Regions from separate parts of the Paenibacillus sp. FSL H8-0332 genome, predicted to be linked through region 2. Evidence: predicted binding sites of a transcription regulator. Region 2 holds the regulator's gene; the other holds the start of a gene.
The links. The regulator Rex, encoded in region 2, represses fermentation and respiration genes when NADH is low (regulators of the CRP and FNR family bind a similar motif). The targets are predictions, from matches to a motif close to TTGTGAAATATTTCACAA.

Region 1: a site for Rex is predicted at 4,560-4,577, ahead of NST43_RS32540 (phosphoketolase family protein). Genes of this name have one in related genera too.

What each region holds. Positions count from the first base shown of each region.
Region 1 is NZ_CP150145.1:7,412,526-7,419,940, reverse strand. It holds gene tnpB (IS200/IS605 family element RNA-guided endonuclease TnpB) at 1-620, shown strand, start outside; gene NST43_RS32550 (HipA domain-containing protein) at 722-1,483, opposite strand; gene NST43_RS32545 (hypothetical protein) at 1,446-1,856, opposite strand; gene NST43_RS32540 (phosphoketolase family protein) at 2,062-4,446, opposite strand; gene NST43_RS32535 (GntR family transcriptional regulator) at 4,708-5,430, opposite strand; gene NST43_RS32530 (response regulator) at 5,524-6,666, opposite strand; gene NST43_RS32525 (S-layer homology domain-containing protein) at 6,777-7,415, opposite strand, start outside.
Region 2 is NZ_CP150145.1:4,397,143-4,404,557, forward strand. It holds gene NST43_RS18975 (aminoglycoside adenylyltransferase domain-containing protein) at 1-47, opposite strand, end outside; gene NST43_RS18980 (DUF5590 domain-containing protein) at 215-736, opposite strand; gene NST43_RS18985 (amidohydrolase) at 766-2,067, opposite strand; gene NST43_RS18990 (redox-sensing transcriptional repressor Rex) at 2,057-2,707, opposite strand; gene dinG (ATP-dependent DNA helicase DinG) at 2,846-5,707, opposite strand; gene NST43_RS19000 (hypothetical protein) at 5,824-6,462, opposite strand; gene panD (aspartate 1-decarboxylase) at 6,577-6,960, opposite strand; gene panC (pantoate--beta-alanine ligase) at 6,953-7,415, opposite strand, start outside.

The sequences.
Region 1 (7,415 bases), 3.0 Mb from region 2:
CGGGAAAGTATTATGCTTCCGTATTGGTTGAAACGGATATCGTCCAGTTGCCCAAAATGCATACGAAGATTGGCGTTGATCTTGGGCTGAAAGACTTTGCTATGACTTCAAATGGCGAAATCATATCCAATCCTAAATACTTGCGTACGTCTGAAAAGCGATTAGCGAAGCTGCAAAAGGATGTATCGCGGAAGAAGAAGGGAAGCCATAACCGTCATAAGGCTAGGCTGAAAGCTGCCAAACTACATGAAAAAATAGCGAATCAGCGTAAAGACTTCTTACATAAAACGTCTGCCAAAATGATAAACGAAAACCAAGTCATCGTGATGGAAGACTTACGTGTAAAGAATATGATGCAGAATCACAAACTTGCAAAAGCGATTAGCGAGGTATCTTGGAGTAAGTTCCGTTCGATGCTTGAATATAAGGCTCAATGGTATGGCAGAGAACTTATTATTGCCCCTAAGCACTATGCAAGCAGTCAGCTTTGCTCCTGTTGCGGTTATAAGAACGCAGAGGTGAAGAATCTCGCCTTGCGAGAGTGGACTTGTCCAGAATGTAACGTGCATCATGATCGCGATGTAAACGCTGCTCAAAACCTACTGAAACTAGCAATGTGATATTGCAATGATTGGGCTAGGGACTAGCCTTTGAGCTTGGGTAAACTTGGAGCAGTAGCTTCATTGACCAAGAAGCCGCCACCTCTTAGGTGGAGGGTAGTTCACACAAATAAATACTCATACTTAACTATCTGTGATCTAAGGATTTTGGATACTCTTCCTAGTTGTTTATCATTTTGCTCTATAAATTGTAAGACAGAGGAACGGTTGATCTGAAGAGTTGTATCAAGCGCACGCGCCTGTTTTGAGAAATCTTTGCTAAATGGCTTAGCTTTAACAGTTCGTATAGCAACATCAACCGGCATGGTGAGCGGATAATCCTTGGTGTCTGATAATAGACTTAATCCATGATCAAATAAAGGACACAGCCGGTATCCCGAATCCCCATGAATGAAAGCAATATTGTTCAAGTGACGATCCTCGTTTAACAGCAGGGCATCGAGCGGGAGCATAATCGAGAAGTACTCCAAAGTATCCAGATGTATTGCGTTGCGAATAAATTCAACTATAAACAGTACAGCATCGTGAGTGCTCCGGTCACGGGTAATCTCTTCAAAGCGAATCCCATAGCTTTCAAGGACACGCTGTAAAGTAATAAGACTTTCTCCGGGCATGAGGAAGTCTTCCGAATAACATCCCGGATAATCAGTAGTATCCTCTTCTCTCAAAATGCATTGACTATAAGGAACTATTAACTGGGGATCAATATTGGAACACTTAATAATTTCGTACGAAGCCCATTCCGCTAAGCCCTCGTAGCCAAACTTATTGGCCTTTGCCCATACGTTTCCCATTTTCCATTTCATTTGATCGCCCTTGCTGCTACTAATAAAGGTCCGACGAGATTCCTTGTTCAATTGCATAACGGGGATGGACATCCGTACAATTCAGCTCCTCACCAGAGAATCTAATCCAGACATAATCATCATATAGAACGCCATGTGTCTTTTTCACGATATCGGTAGGAACATATTCCTGCAGTCCCATAGATTGTAGGATTTTATCAATGTGGTGCCGGGTGCGTGGTACACAGCGGGACTCGAAATAATCGAGCACATCGCTCACAAGTACCTTTGATTTTCCTGGAAAAGGAAGGAATACCGGCTCCACCGTATCATCTTGCCATACTTCCACAGTCTGGTTCATATAGTGGAGTTTAACCTTAGCAATAACACGGTCATGCTCCAGCACCTCGAACTGGAGAGGAGGGGCTATGAACTTGTTAATATCCATCATCGTCAGCCTCCTGAACACTTCAATAAATTGATAGTCTTTCTTTTCACAAGTATAAACTAAAAACTGCGGGAAATCCTTCATTCGCCAAAGGTTCCAATCATTCTACAACAAAAGGAGCGCCCCGCAGCCATCAACATGACTAACCGGAGCGCTCCCTGATTGAAACCTACTATATTATTAATGAAATAACACTATTATCTAAAGCCTAGTTCAAAGCCTTCCATACCCAGTTCTCAACCTCTGGAAGATCGATGCCTTCTTCGCGGATGTATGCGTGATGCTTCTGCACGATGGCGTCCATCTCGTCAGCGATAGCCTGGTATTTGCTTGCTTCCGGCAGGCTCAGCACAGCTTCCTTCGTAAGATCGAAGCGGTCCATCTGATTGAGTACGCGCATATCGAACGGTGTAGTGATGTCGCCATTCTCGCGGTAGCCATGCACATGCAGGTTATGGTTGTGGCGGTCGAAGAACAGGTCTTTGATCAGGCCTTCATAGCCGTGGAAGGCGAAGATGACCGGTTTATCTTTTGTGAAAAATTGATCAAACTCCTCGTCAGACAAGCCGCGCGGATCAAGCTTCTGGCTTCTCAGCTTCAGCAGATCGACCACGTTGATGTAGCGGATCTTCAGCTCAGGCAGCTTCTCATGCAGGATCGAGATGGCAGCCAAGGCTTCCATAGTGGGTTCTGTACCCGAAGAAGCGATAACGAGATCCGGCTCTCCGCCTTTGTCGGTGCTGGCCCAGTCAATGATCTTGAGGCCTTTAGTTACCAGCTCCTGAGCTTCATCAGCCGAGAACCACTGCGGACGCGGATGCTTGGAGGATACGACCAGGTTGATCTTCTGACGGTCATTCAGGATCGTATCGAATACGGCCAGCAAGCTGTTCGCATCAGATGGCAGATACTCACGGATGAATTCAGGCTTCTTGTCAGCCAGATGTCCGAGCAGACCCGGATCTTGGTGGGTATAACCGTTATGGTCCTGCTGGAACACGGTCGATGTGGCGATCACGTTCAGGGAAGGAATGTCCTCTCTCCAGGTCTGATCTGTAGCCTTACGCAGCCACTTGAAGTGCTGAGTGATCATCGAATCGACCACGCGCAGGAAGGCTTCATAGCTGGCGAAGAATCCATGGCGTCCAGTCAGGACATAACCTTCCAGAATTCCTTCTGCCTGATGCTCAGACAGCTGGGAGTCAATGACACGGCCGTATGGAGCGAGGAATTCATCCTGCGGTTCCTGAATGGCATCCATCCATTGGCGTTTAGTCACTTCAAATACGGGTCCCAGACGGTTGGACATGGTCTCATCCGGTCCAAAAATCCGGAAGTTGCGGTTCTCTTCGTTGAGGGTTACAACCTCTTTCAGGTATTTCCCCAGCACGGCCATATCCTGCGCAATCACTTGACCCGGAACGGAATTATCCAGGGTGTAGTTGCGGAAATTCGGCTTGTGCAGGTCTTTGATCAGCTTGCCGGCATTCGTTACAGGGTTCATCCCCATACGTCTGTCGCCGGTTGGCAGCAGCTCAGCCAGATCTGCGTTCAGGCGGCCGTTCTCATCGAACAATTCTTCAGGTCTGTAGCTGTTCAGCCATTCCAGCAATGCCGGAGCATGCTTCATGTTCTTCTGATCAACCGGAATCGGCACCTGGTGGGCACGGAAGGAGCCTTCATTCGGCACGCCGTCCCATGCTTTTGGACCGGTCCAGCCTTTAGGTGTACGGAAGACCAGCATCGGCCACACAGGGCGTGTAGTGTCGTTATTTTCACGGGCATTCTTCTGAATGGCGGCAATTCTCTCTACAATGGTATCTAGCACCTTAGCCATTTCGGGGTGCATCAGATCCGGATTCTCGCCTTCCACGAAGAACGCTTCCCAGCCATTTCCGGCAAAATAGGCGGTTAATTCTTCTCTGCTCATCCGTGACAGAATCGTCGGGTTACTGATCTTGAAGCCGTTCAAGTGCAGAATCGGCAATACAGCACCGTCTGTGATCGGGTTAATGAACCGGTTGGACAGCCAGGAAGCGGCCAGCGGGCCAGTCTCTGCTTCACCGTCACCTACAACAACAGCGGAGATCAGGTCAGGGTTATCGAGAATCGAACCCACGCTGTGCGACAGGGAATAACCCAGCTCGCCGCCTTCGTGAATGGATCCAGGCGTTTCAGGAGCAGCATGGGAGGCAACACCGCCAGGGAAGGAGAACTGCTTGAACAGCTTTTTCAGACCCGGGATGTCTTGAGTGATCTGCGGGTAGATTTCGGTGTAGCTTCCGTCCAGATAAGAGTTCGACACCATCACCTGACCGCCATGGCCCGGGCCTTCAATATAGAACATGTTGAGATCATATTTAGTGATTACACGGTTCAGGTGCGCATAGATAAAGTTCTGCCCCGGGATTGTGCCCCAGTGTCCGATCGGCTTTACTTTTACATCTGCATCCTTCAACGGTTCTCTTAACAACGGGTTATCCTTCAAATAAAGCTGGCCTACGGAGATGTAGTTCGTTGCACGCCAGTAAGCGTCAAGCTTTGCCAGATACGTTTTCGAGGAATAATCCACCTGTTCGATTGTTAATCCCATGTCTTCCACTCCCTAATCTTTTTCTTTGTAAATTGAATGTATCACTTCTACAGTTACATCATACATCGGCATTTCAGAAATTCAATCTTTTTAGAAATTAATACGGTCCAATATTGTGAAATTTTGAACATAGTATGAAATTCGCTGCAAATCACGCACAAAAAGATGTTTAATTTTATAATTTTGGATTAATATGTTATCTGAAAAATTGCCAAAAAAGACCGGGACTCCTCCCGGCCTGCTATACCTCAGTTATGTCCGTTAATGCACAGATACGAACGTGTTAAACTTCAGATACTCGTAATGGAAGCGCATATGTGAGAATTCAAACGGCGTACCGTTATCCAGAAAGAAGATCCCCTCCATAATCCCCACGGGTTCATTCTCCCGAAGATGCAGCAGCTCCTGATCTTCAGGCAGCGAAGGCTCGGCAAAAATAGACAAAAAGGATTTGGTTACCGCCAGATTGCGCGACTCCTCCAGATAATGAAAAATCGACCCTTCGATAATCGTCTGGTCGAGATTTTGCACAATTTTGATCGGAATATATCCCGTCTCAATCATGAAGGGCGCACCTTCAAACAGGCGCAGCCGCACGATCTTATACACGAAATCATGGGGCATCAGGAACAAATCCCGCTGAAGCTCCTCCGTGGGCCGGATGACCTCGAAGTTCAGCACCTTGATCTCCGGCTTCTTGCCGTGCATCTGGAAGTTATCCGACACCCCAAGATTAGAGCCTTCGTAATTGAAGATCGAATCGTTCTTTATGTACAACGGATTGATGAAGGTGCCAGAGCCGCGTTTCTTGAAAATAATACCCGAGCTCTCCATCTTCATCAGCGCACGCTTAATGGTACTGCGGCTAACCTGATACGCCTCGCTGAGACTGCGTTCATCCGGCAGCTTCATATCGGCGTACTGCCCGGCAAAGATCTTCGTTTTGAGGTCAGCAATAATCTGCTTGTAGACAAATTGGGTCATGGGGTGCTCCTTCGTCGGGTCTTTGCAGAACCAGTTCATTCAAGATTAAATATATCATAATTTAGATAGGGCAAAAAGGATGAATCCACGGATTCACCCTTTTTGACGCTTGTTGTCCCAATCCCTGTACCATTTGACAATCTCCCGGCTCGGTTTCTCCGCAACCTCAGCTTCCATAACCGTTTCCAGTAATACATACTGTCTTTGCACCAGAAAATGAAAACCCATTCTATCCGATATTTGCATGTATAATAATTGCGCTTGCTCCTCTAACGGATAGCGGGTGCAGACCTGTTCAATGTGCTTGAAGGCCTGTTCATATTCTGCATTCCCCATATACCAGCGGACCAGATTCAACTTCAGCCGAATCCACTGCAGCTGGAATCTCTGCCGTTCAAGCTCCGCCCACACATAATCGTAACCCTCCAGGTATTCACTCTTGAACAGCTTCAGGATTCGTTCATATTCGGGCAGTGTGTCGTTCGAGAGCTCTAACCCCGCTTGGATAAAGCGGTCAAACTCATCAATGTCCAGGCAGATTCCATCCAGCTTGAGCAGATAGCCGTCCGCCGTATTTTGCAGAAGAATCCGTTCTCTGCTGAAGGGCTCCAGCATTTTGCGGATATGATACACAGCGGTATATAACTGCGGATAGGCCCTGTTCGGATCAAAATCAGCCCACAGCAATTCAATCAGAGTGGCTTTACTGACCACTTTGCCGCGATGATGCAGCAGATAAAAGAAGATTTCCTGCGCCTTCGCCGTTCTCCATTGCAGTGACGGAAGCTCCTGACTCCCTTCGTAGATCCGGAAGGCATCGAACATCAGCATTCTCCAGCTTGTCTGCGCTGATGCTGCCCGGGCTGCCAGGCCAGGCTTCTGCTGAGCATTCAATCTCCGAACTGTAAGCTTCAGACGGTCCATATGAATCGGCTTAAGCAAATAATCCAGGGCATTCAGCTCAAAAGCCTTGATCGCATACTTATCATATGCCGTTACGAATACAACCTGCAGATCGGGTCTCCGTTCCAGCAGCCTTTCCGCCAGCTCAATCCCGCTCAGCTCCGGTAAATGAATATCGAGAAACACAATATCGGTCTCGGTCTCCTCCACCTTTTGCTGCCCTTGCAGCGGATCGGTATATTTGCCGATAATCTCAAAATCACCAAGCGCATGCAATTGGCGTTCCAAAGCCTTTAGTGCCAATTCTTCATCGTCAATCAGGATTGCTTTCATTCGGATCTCCTTCGCAACTGGAAATCGGTACGGTTGTATAACCATTATACTTCAAATTTAATGATTTAGGGGCTGGAGGAGAAATGATCTCTCCTCCAACCCCTATTCATTTATTCTGTAACCCGTTGTTCCTTCTGTTCACTGTCGATCCGGTACTGATGGTCGATGATAGCCTCCTGGATATCCAGGTAGGCCCAATGATTCTTGGAGACATCCGGGAATTTCACCGCATCTGCTCCATGGAGCGGGCCGCGGTCAAACATCTGATTAACAATGACTACTGCTTCCGCACGGGTCAGATAAGCATTCGGCTTGAAGCTGCCGTCCGGGTAGCCCTTGAGCAGGCCTGCCGACACGTTGGCTTCAATTACCGCCTGAGCCCAATGTCCAGTTGTATCGCTGAAGCTCGATTTTCCGTCTACCGGTAAGGCAAGCTTCAGGTAGTTGGCAGCAGCAGCGGCCATCTCTGCTCTCGTAATCGGTGCATTGCCCCGGAATTTCCCGGCCGGATCACCCTTCATCACGCCCTGTGCATTCACGAAGGCAATGGCTGCTGCCGCATAATGGCGGACAGCCACATCCGGGAAGGGAGGAGTGCCTACAGCCGCACTAGCATCATAGCCTAGATTCCGGGCAATCATGAGTGCCATCTGCGAGCGCGTTACCCGATCGTCCGGCTTGAATTGACCATCCGGGAAGCCAACGATATAGGATACATGTGTAGCAGGCGACTGATTATTGAAGTTGAT
Region 2 (7,415 bases):
TCCTTGAACAAATCCACCGCCTGATCCAAATATGCTAATATCTCCAATTTCATCATCCTCCTTGATTGAACATATATGTAGGTTAGCGCTAGCAGACGAGGTATACACTCCGTATATCAATTGATGCACCTCAAACTTTTCAACATGATGGATAAAAAAACGGAGGAACAGATAATCTGTCCCCCCGTTTTTATTCTGCCGCTGAGCGCTTAGCTTAACGATTCGGCAGACTGTACCCCTCACCGATGGCGCTGCCATCCTTGAAACGGTAGAAGTTATAATAGAAGCGCCCGTCTTTTTTGTAAAATAGCTGCCAGGCATATTCCCCGTTATATACACCGGGCAGCAGCCGTTCGATCGTAATGTCCGGCAGCTGGGCGGTTATGATTCCGCGCATCTTCTCTTCTGAGGTTCCTTTGCTCAGCTCTTCGGCATACAGGCCGTTGTCGCCTCCGGCAGGCTTGCCCTCCAAGGTATAACGGACCCACACCATCAGCTCGGTACCCGCTTCATTTTTGCCGGTTAGCACCCAGTAGATCTCATTCTCATTCCAGACGGATTTCTGGGCCTTGGTAACCTCTGTTAGCCCGGCACGCGCCTGGGCCAGCTCCTTGGCCTCACTCCGCTCGTTCCACTGATCCTTCATAATGTAGGCATAGAACTGGCTTAGTCCGAACAGAAGGAGCAGCACCACGGTAATCCCCAGCCAGATCCATTTTCTCCTCTTCTTCTTCACCACGCTGCTTCCTTTCCCGTTCCCCTGAGTTACCGTTTAAGCAGGCTCTCGAACGTCTCCTGTGCTTTGTGACGGATGGCTTCTTCATCAAGTGTCAGGCATTGTCCATGCTTCACAACCTGCTGGCCGTTCACCCATACATGCTCCACATCCTTGGCGCTGGCCGAATATACAGCATGGGAGAGCAGATCGGTATGCGGCAGCATATGCGGCTGGTCAATATCAAGCGCGATGAAGTCAGCCTTCATCCCTGCTGCAAGGCGGCCTACACCGCTTAGGAAAATAGACTGCGCTCCGTACTCCGTAGCCATCAGAAGCGCCTCAGGAGCCGGTACCGCTGTTGGATCACCGCTTACGCCCTTGTGGATCAGCGCAGCCAGCCTCATCTCTTCGAACATATCCAGATTGTTGTTGCTTGCCGCGCTGTCCGTACCCAGGGAGACCTTAACCCCGGCTCTCAGCAGCTCCGGAACACGGGCAACACCGCTGGCCAGCTTCAGGTTACTGCCGGGGTTATGCGACACGCCAACGTTATGGCGGGCCAGAATCCCGATTTCCTCATCGTTCAGATGAACCCCGTGGGCAATAAGCGAAGGACGGGTAAACATCCCCAGCTTCTCCAGATGTGCGACCGGACGAAGGCCGTAGTCGGCCACGTTCTGCTCCACTTCATGGCGCGTCTCGGACATATGGGTATGCATCGGCAGATCCAGATCATGGGCAGCCTGCACAAACTTCATGAAAAACTCTGGAGGACAGGTGTACGGGGCGTGCGGCGAGAGCATGGTCGTAATTCTGCCGTCAGCCTTGCCATGCCAGTTACGGGCAAAAGCAATCGCCTCAGCGAGCTTGGATTGCTGTACATCTTCCGGGCACAGCCCAATTACGCCGCGCATCAGCACAGCACGAATACCGGACTGCTCGGTCACTTCCGCTACCCGGTCCATATGATCATACATATCGAGGAAGGTTGTTGTGCCGCCCTTCAGCATTTCCAGCACGGACAAAGAAGTTCCCCAATATACATCATCACCAGTGAATTTCTCTTCCATCGGCCACATCTTCTCTTGCAGCCAAGTCTGAAGCACCATATCGTCGCCGTATCCGCGCAGCAGTGACATGGCAGTATGTCCATGGGTATTGACCAGACCCGGCATGAACAGCAGACGGCTGCCGTCTACGACCTGAGCGCCATCCTCCACTGCCGGCTCAGCTTCACCTATGTAAGTAATCAGGTCATCATCCAGGGTCATATACCCGCTCAGCACTGGCTTATCGCTGCCGGGAACCAGAAAGTGCCCATTCTTGATTATCGTGATCTTACTGCTCATCTTCAGCCGCATCCTTTCCATCATGCAAATAATAGGCCAGGCTCTGCAGATCTGTAGTGAAATCAGCGGCGTGAATCCGGATATTGGCAGGCGTCTTGAGAATAACCGGTGCGAAGTTCAGAATCGCCTCAATGCCGGAATCCACAAGAATATCGGCTACATTCTGGGCTTCGCTGTCGGGCACAGTAATGATCCCGATCCGGATTCCCTGCGAGCGGATTGTACTGCTTAGCTCCTCCATCGGCTGCACAACCAGCGAGTTGATCTGCTGGCCCACCTTCGGCGGATAGGCATCGAAGATGGCAGTGATCTTCATCGTATCCTTCAAGTAAGCGTTGTAGTTAGACAAGGCATGACCGAGATTACCGGCTCCAACCAGTGCAACATTAATTTGCTGGTCAAGCTTCAGGATGTGACGAATCTTCTCAATCAGATAGGACACATCGTAGCCGATGCCTTTTCTGCCGAAATCACCGAAATAAGCCAGATCCTTGCGGATCTGGGCGGGGTTCAGATCTAGCTTTTGGCCAAGCTCCTGAGAAGAGACTGTGGAGATTTCACGTTTTTGGAGATCGTTCAGGAACCGCAGGTACACTGGAAGTCTGCGAACGACGGCCTCCGATATTTTATCCGATTTCATGTATTCTCCTCCTTAAAAGTTTTGTTAGACCCGTACAATTATAGCAACCGTACCCCGCCGCCTGCCGGAGTGGCAGAGGAGGCGGGAACGGATCATCAGGTTAATCATGACTTATTAATAATAGCAATAGCGGATGAATTAGGAAACCCCACCGTCTTCCAGCCATTCGGCGATTCTCGGAACCATCTGCTCGGTGAGCATATGCTCCATCTTGGGACCGGGGAGCGAGTACAGGAAGTACTTCCCGTAATAGGATTCAATCACTCTGGTGTCATAGACAATCACGATCCCCCGGTCCTTCGCCGTACGGACCAGCCGCCCGAAGCCCTGCTTGAAGCGGATAACGGCCTGCGGCACGGACAGCTTCATGAACGGGTTCTTCTTCTGTGCCTGAAGCAGCTCCGACTTCGCCTCAGCCAGCGGGTGATTCGGCGGCTGGAACGGCAGTCTGACAATCGCCAGGCAGGTCAATGCTTCTCCAGGAATATCAACCCCTTCCCAGAAACTGCTGGTACCAAGCAGGACGGAGGCCGGGGTGTCCTGGAAGCGGCGGATCAGCTTGCTCCGGCTGCCGCCCTCCACGCCTTGTCCCAGCACCGCGATATCCTGCGAGGCAAGTGCCTCCTTCAGCGGATCGTAGACCTGGCGCAGCATTTTGTAGGAGGTGAACAGCACCAGCATCCGTCCCCGTGTAGCTACAGCCGTCTCAGCAAGGGAGTGGACTAGCGTGTCCACGAATCGGGCATCCCCTATACTTCCCTTAACGCTCGGGAAGTCGCGGGGAATGACCAGCAGTGCCTGCTCACGGTACTTGAACGGCGACGGAAGCAGCGCAGTCATCAGACGCCCTTGCTCCGCAGCCTCACCAAGGCCCAGGTTATCCATCATGAACTGGAAGGATTTATCCACCGATAAGGTGGCCGAGGTCAGGATAATGCTCTTCTTCTTGTCGAAGAACAGCTCCCTGAGCTGGGTGCTGACATCTACGGGAACGGCATACATTTGCAGCGACTTGCCCTTATAATTGCCGCTTCCCTCCAGCCAATACACAATATTCTCATCATTCAGGCTCATGAAGAAGCGAATCTGCTCTCTAATGGATGCCAGGTCCTTGAACAAGCCGCCTATATCCGTCACAAGACTGTCCGAGGAGGACTGGCTGTCCGTGTCACGCATCTCACTGAGCATCTTGTCACCCTTGCGGATGATATCGCTCAGACTGAGGTTCAGTGTATTCTCAAGGGCAGCCAGCTCCTCCCAATCCTTGGGCTTCTTGCCCGGCTGCAGGCGCGCTACCAGCTGGCCTGCTTCACCGGCCCCGGCGTCACTGCGCTCGGGCAGCAGGCTAAAGAGCCTGTCGCTGAGCGCATCCCAGGATTCCTTCACGGTCAGCAGATCTGGATAGATCCTGTCGATCACGCCGCTCCATTCGGAAGCCTGCTCACTGCCGGAAGACTGCAGGCTCTGGCGGAGGGCAGGCAGCTGCCCGCTCCGGCTATCTTTGTAGAGACGGGTTAAGGTATGGGCGAATGTGAAATATTTCATCTGCATGCCAAGATGCTTGCCGGCAATATCCTCCAGATGATGAGCTTCGTCAATGACAAGATGCTCGTAGGCCGGAAGAAGCTGATGCCCGGCTTTGACATCTGCGAACAGCTTGGAGTGATTGGTGACCACCACATCGGAGATCCCCGCTTCATGCTTGGCCCGGTGGTAATAGCATTTGCGGAACCAGGGACAGGCGCGTCCCAGACAGGAGTCGGTATCACTGGCTACAGTCTCCCAGAAATCGCCGCCCCGTCCGCTTAAGTTAAGCTCCTCATCATCCCCGGTTGTCGTCTGGGTTAGCCAGACAAGCATTTGCGCAGCGGTAATTGCTTCTTCCCTTGGACTCGTAAAGTCCTTTTTGTTCATTCTATGTTCGAATTTGCGCAGACACAAATAGTGCCCTCTTCCCTTAAAGATGGAAGCCTTGAACGGGAACGGCACAACGCTGGTTAAGAGCGGAATATCCCGCTCCCGCAGCTGGTCCTGAAGGTTAATGGTATGGGTGCTGACCATCACCTTCTGATCACTCTTCACACTGTGGTAGATCGCCGGAAGCAGATAACCCAGCGATTTGCCGGTGCCTGTTCCCGCTTCAATCAGCAGATGCTTATCCTGCTCAAGCGCTGTAATGACCTCATGGATCATCAGCTCCTGGGCTTCACGGCTCTCATACTGGGGAAGCGCAGCCTTCAGCCGCTTGGTTACCTCATCCATATATTCCTCAAAGGTAATATTCTCCAGCGGATTGACGCTTCCTTCCTCCCGGGGCGTAGCCAGCTCTGCCCAATCCCCCACCGCCAGCGCAAGCTGACGGTAGAAGCTCAGCTCACCTTCCGGCTGGAAGGTCTCCATCTCCCGCTCCCGCAGCAGACCGTCGAAATACCAGGCCATATCACTGTCTTCGTCCGCGAACAGCTCATTCAGGCGCTGAATGGTCAGCAGCGGCAGACTGTGCAGCTCTTCCAGACATTTGAGCAGCACAATAGCCGTGGCAAGCGCATCGCTGTCCGCCTGATGGGGACGGTCATGCGTAATGCCGAAGTGGCTGCTTACCGCGCCTAACTGATAGGTGCTCAGCGAGGGAAAGCATATTTTGAGAAAATCGATCGTATCCAGAATCCGCCCCTGAAACGGCAGATAGCCGCAGCGGTCCAGCGCATTCTGCAAAAAATGAAAATCAAACGCAACATTGTGTCCGACGAGGACCACATCATCCAGCAGCGGCACCAGCTCCATCATCATCTCATCGAGCTCCGGCGCATCCTGTACATCACTGTCTGTAATTCCGGTCAGGCCCGTAATAAAAGGAGGGATTGGCGCTCCGGGCTTGACGTAGGAACCATACACCCGGGAGATCGTCCCGTCTTCTTCTATAATGGCAAGGCCAACCTGGATGATCTCTCCCACAGATTGGGTTCCCGTAGTTTCAAAATCAAGCACGGCAAATTTCATTATAAGTTCTATTCCCTTTCACTTGAGACTCTTTATCAGCATAACAGAAGTTACGAAAAAAGGCGATGCACACCCCCGGGAAGTGGGGCGCATCGCCTAAAGAAACCGAGGATAAGTTATAAAAGCGAAACCAGCTGATGGCCGAACTCCAGCTTCCCGCCCCGCCTGCGGCACACCTCCAGATTAACGCTCGGCTCCGGCAGATCAGGGTCATGCAGCAGCGACAGGCTGAACAGCTCACTGGCTTCTTTAAAACGTTCCTGGGAAGCCCGGATACAGCCCAGCGCATTATAGATCATCGCCTTCAGCTTCACCTCACGAATCAGGCCCAGCATGTGGTCCAGATGTCCCCAGGCAATCTCGCCTTCCCCCTCCTGGAGGTAAGCCATGGCCAGATACAGGCGGGCAGCGAGGCTGTCCGGATATTGTGCCGTAACCTCACGGAACTGTTCAATGCACTTGCGGTACATCAGCAGCTTGTAATAGCCCTGTCCCCTGACAAAAGCATCCATCCCAAGCTCAGGCGCTTCTTCCTCCGGCAGTTCCTCAGGCGGAGCCTGGAAATCCGCCTGTTCCCGGAACTCGCTCAGCTTCTCGGCAAAGACCAGCCACTCATCCATTACATTATCACTGATTCGGTGGAGCATATTATACTTGGATAAAAGATCGCTTCGGCGGGCACCCTCCGCAGTAGGGAAGTCGGTTTGGATCTCCTGCAGCATCTTGTTCATCTCAGCAAATAAATGTTGAAACACCGGACATCCCACCCTTACTGATAATGAAGTCAGCTTAAGCTTGCCTGCCTTCATTTTTCACAAGTACAGGTGTCTTCATCCCTGCCATTGATTACATGGCTCAAAGTAAGGAATTCAGGCAATTGTAGCGTGAATCTCATGATCCGCCAGCTTCACTGGCTTATTGCCCGCATCTACGAACACTACAGTCGGCTTGTGCGCCGCCAGCTCCTCGGAGGACATCATAGCGTAAGAAATAATAATCACGGTATCGCCGGGCTGTACCAGCCGCGCCGCCGCCCCGTTCAGACAGATGACGCCGCTGCCGCGCGGGCCGGGAATGACATAAGTCTCCAGACGGGAACCGTTATTATTGTCCACGATCTGCACCTTCTCGTTCTCCAGCAGGTCAGCGGCTTCCATCAGTTCCTCATCAATGGTAATACTGCCCACATAATTGAGATTGGCTTCAGTGACCGTTGCCCGGTGGATCTTGGATTTCATCATATGTCTAAACAAGAGCGTGTGCCTCCTTAGGAATAAATACATTATTATCAATCAGACGGGTTCTGCCGAACTTCACGGCCAGAGCTATTATAACCTCTCCGCCCGCATCCGTCAGCCTGCTGCCGCCTTCCAGCTCTTCCAGATCAGGGAAGGTTAGAATCTCAGCATAATCAATGACTGCAAGCGGCGATTCAGAAATGACCGAGACCAGCAGGCTCCGTGCTTCCTCTACCGTACGAATGCTGCCCTCTTCCATAGCCTGACGCACTTCGCGCAGGGAACGCGACAATACCAGCGCCTGTCTGCGCTCCTCGCTGCTCAGATAGACATTGCGGGAGCTAAGCGCCAGCCCGTCTTCCTCGCGCACAATAGGACAGGCGATAATGTCCACGTTCATGTTAAGGTCAGACACCATCCGGCGGAGAACGGCTACCTGCTGGGCATCCTTCAGTCCGAAGAAGGCGTAA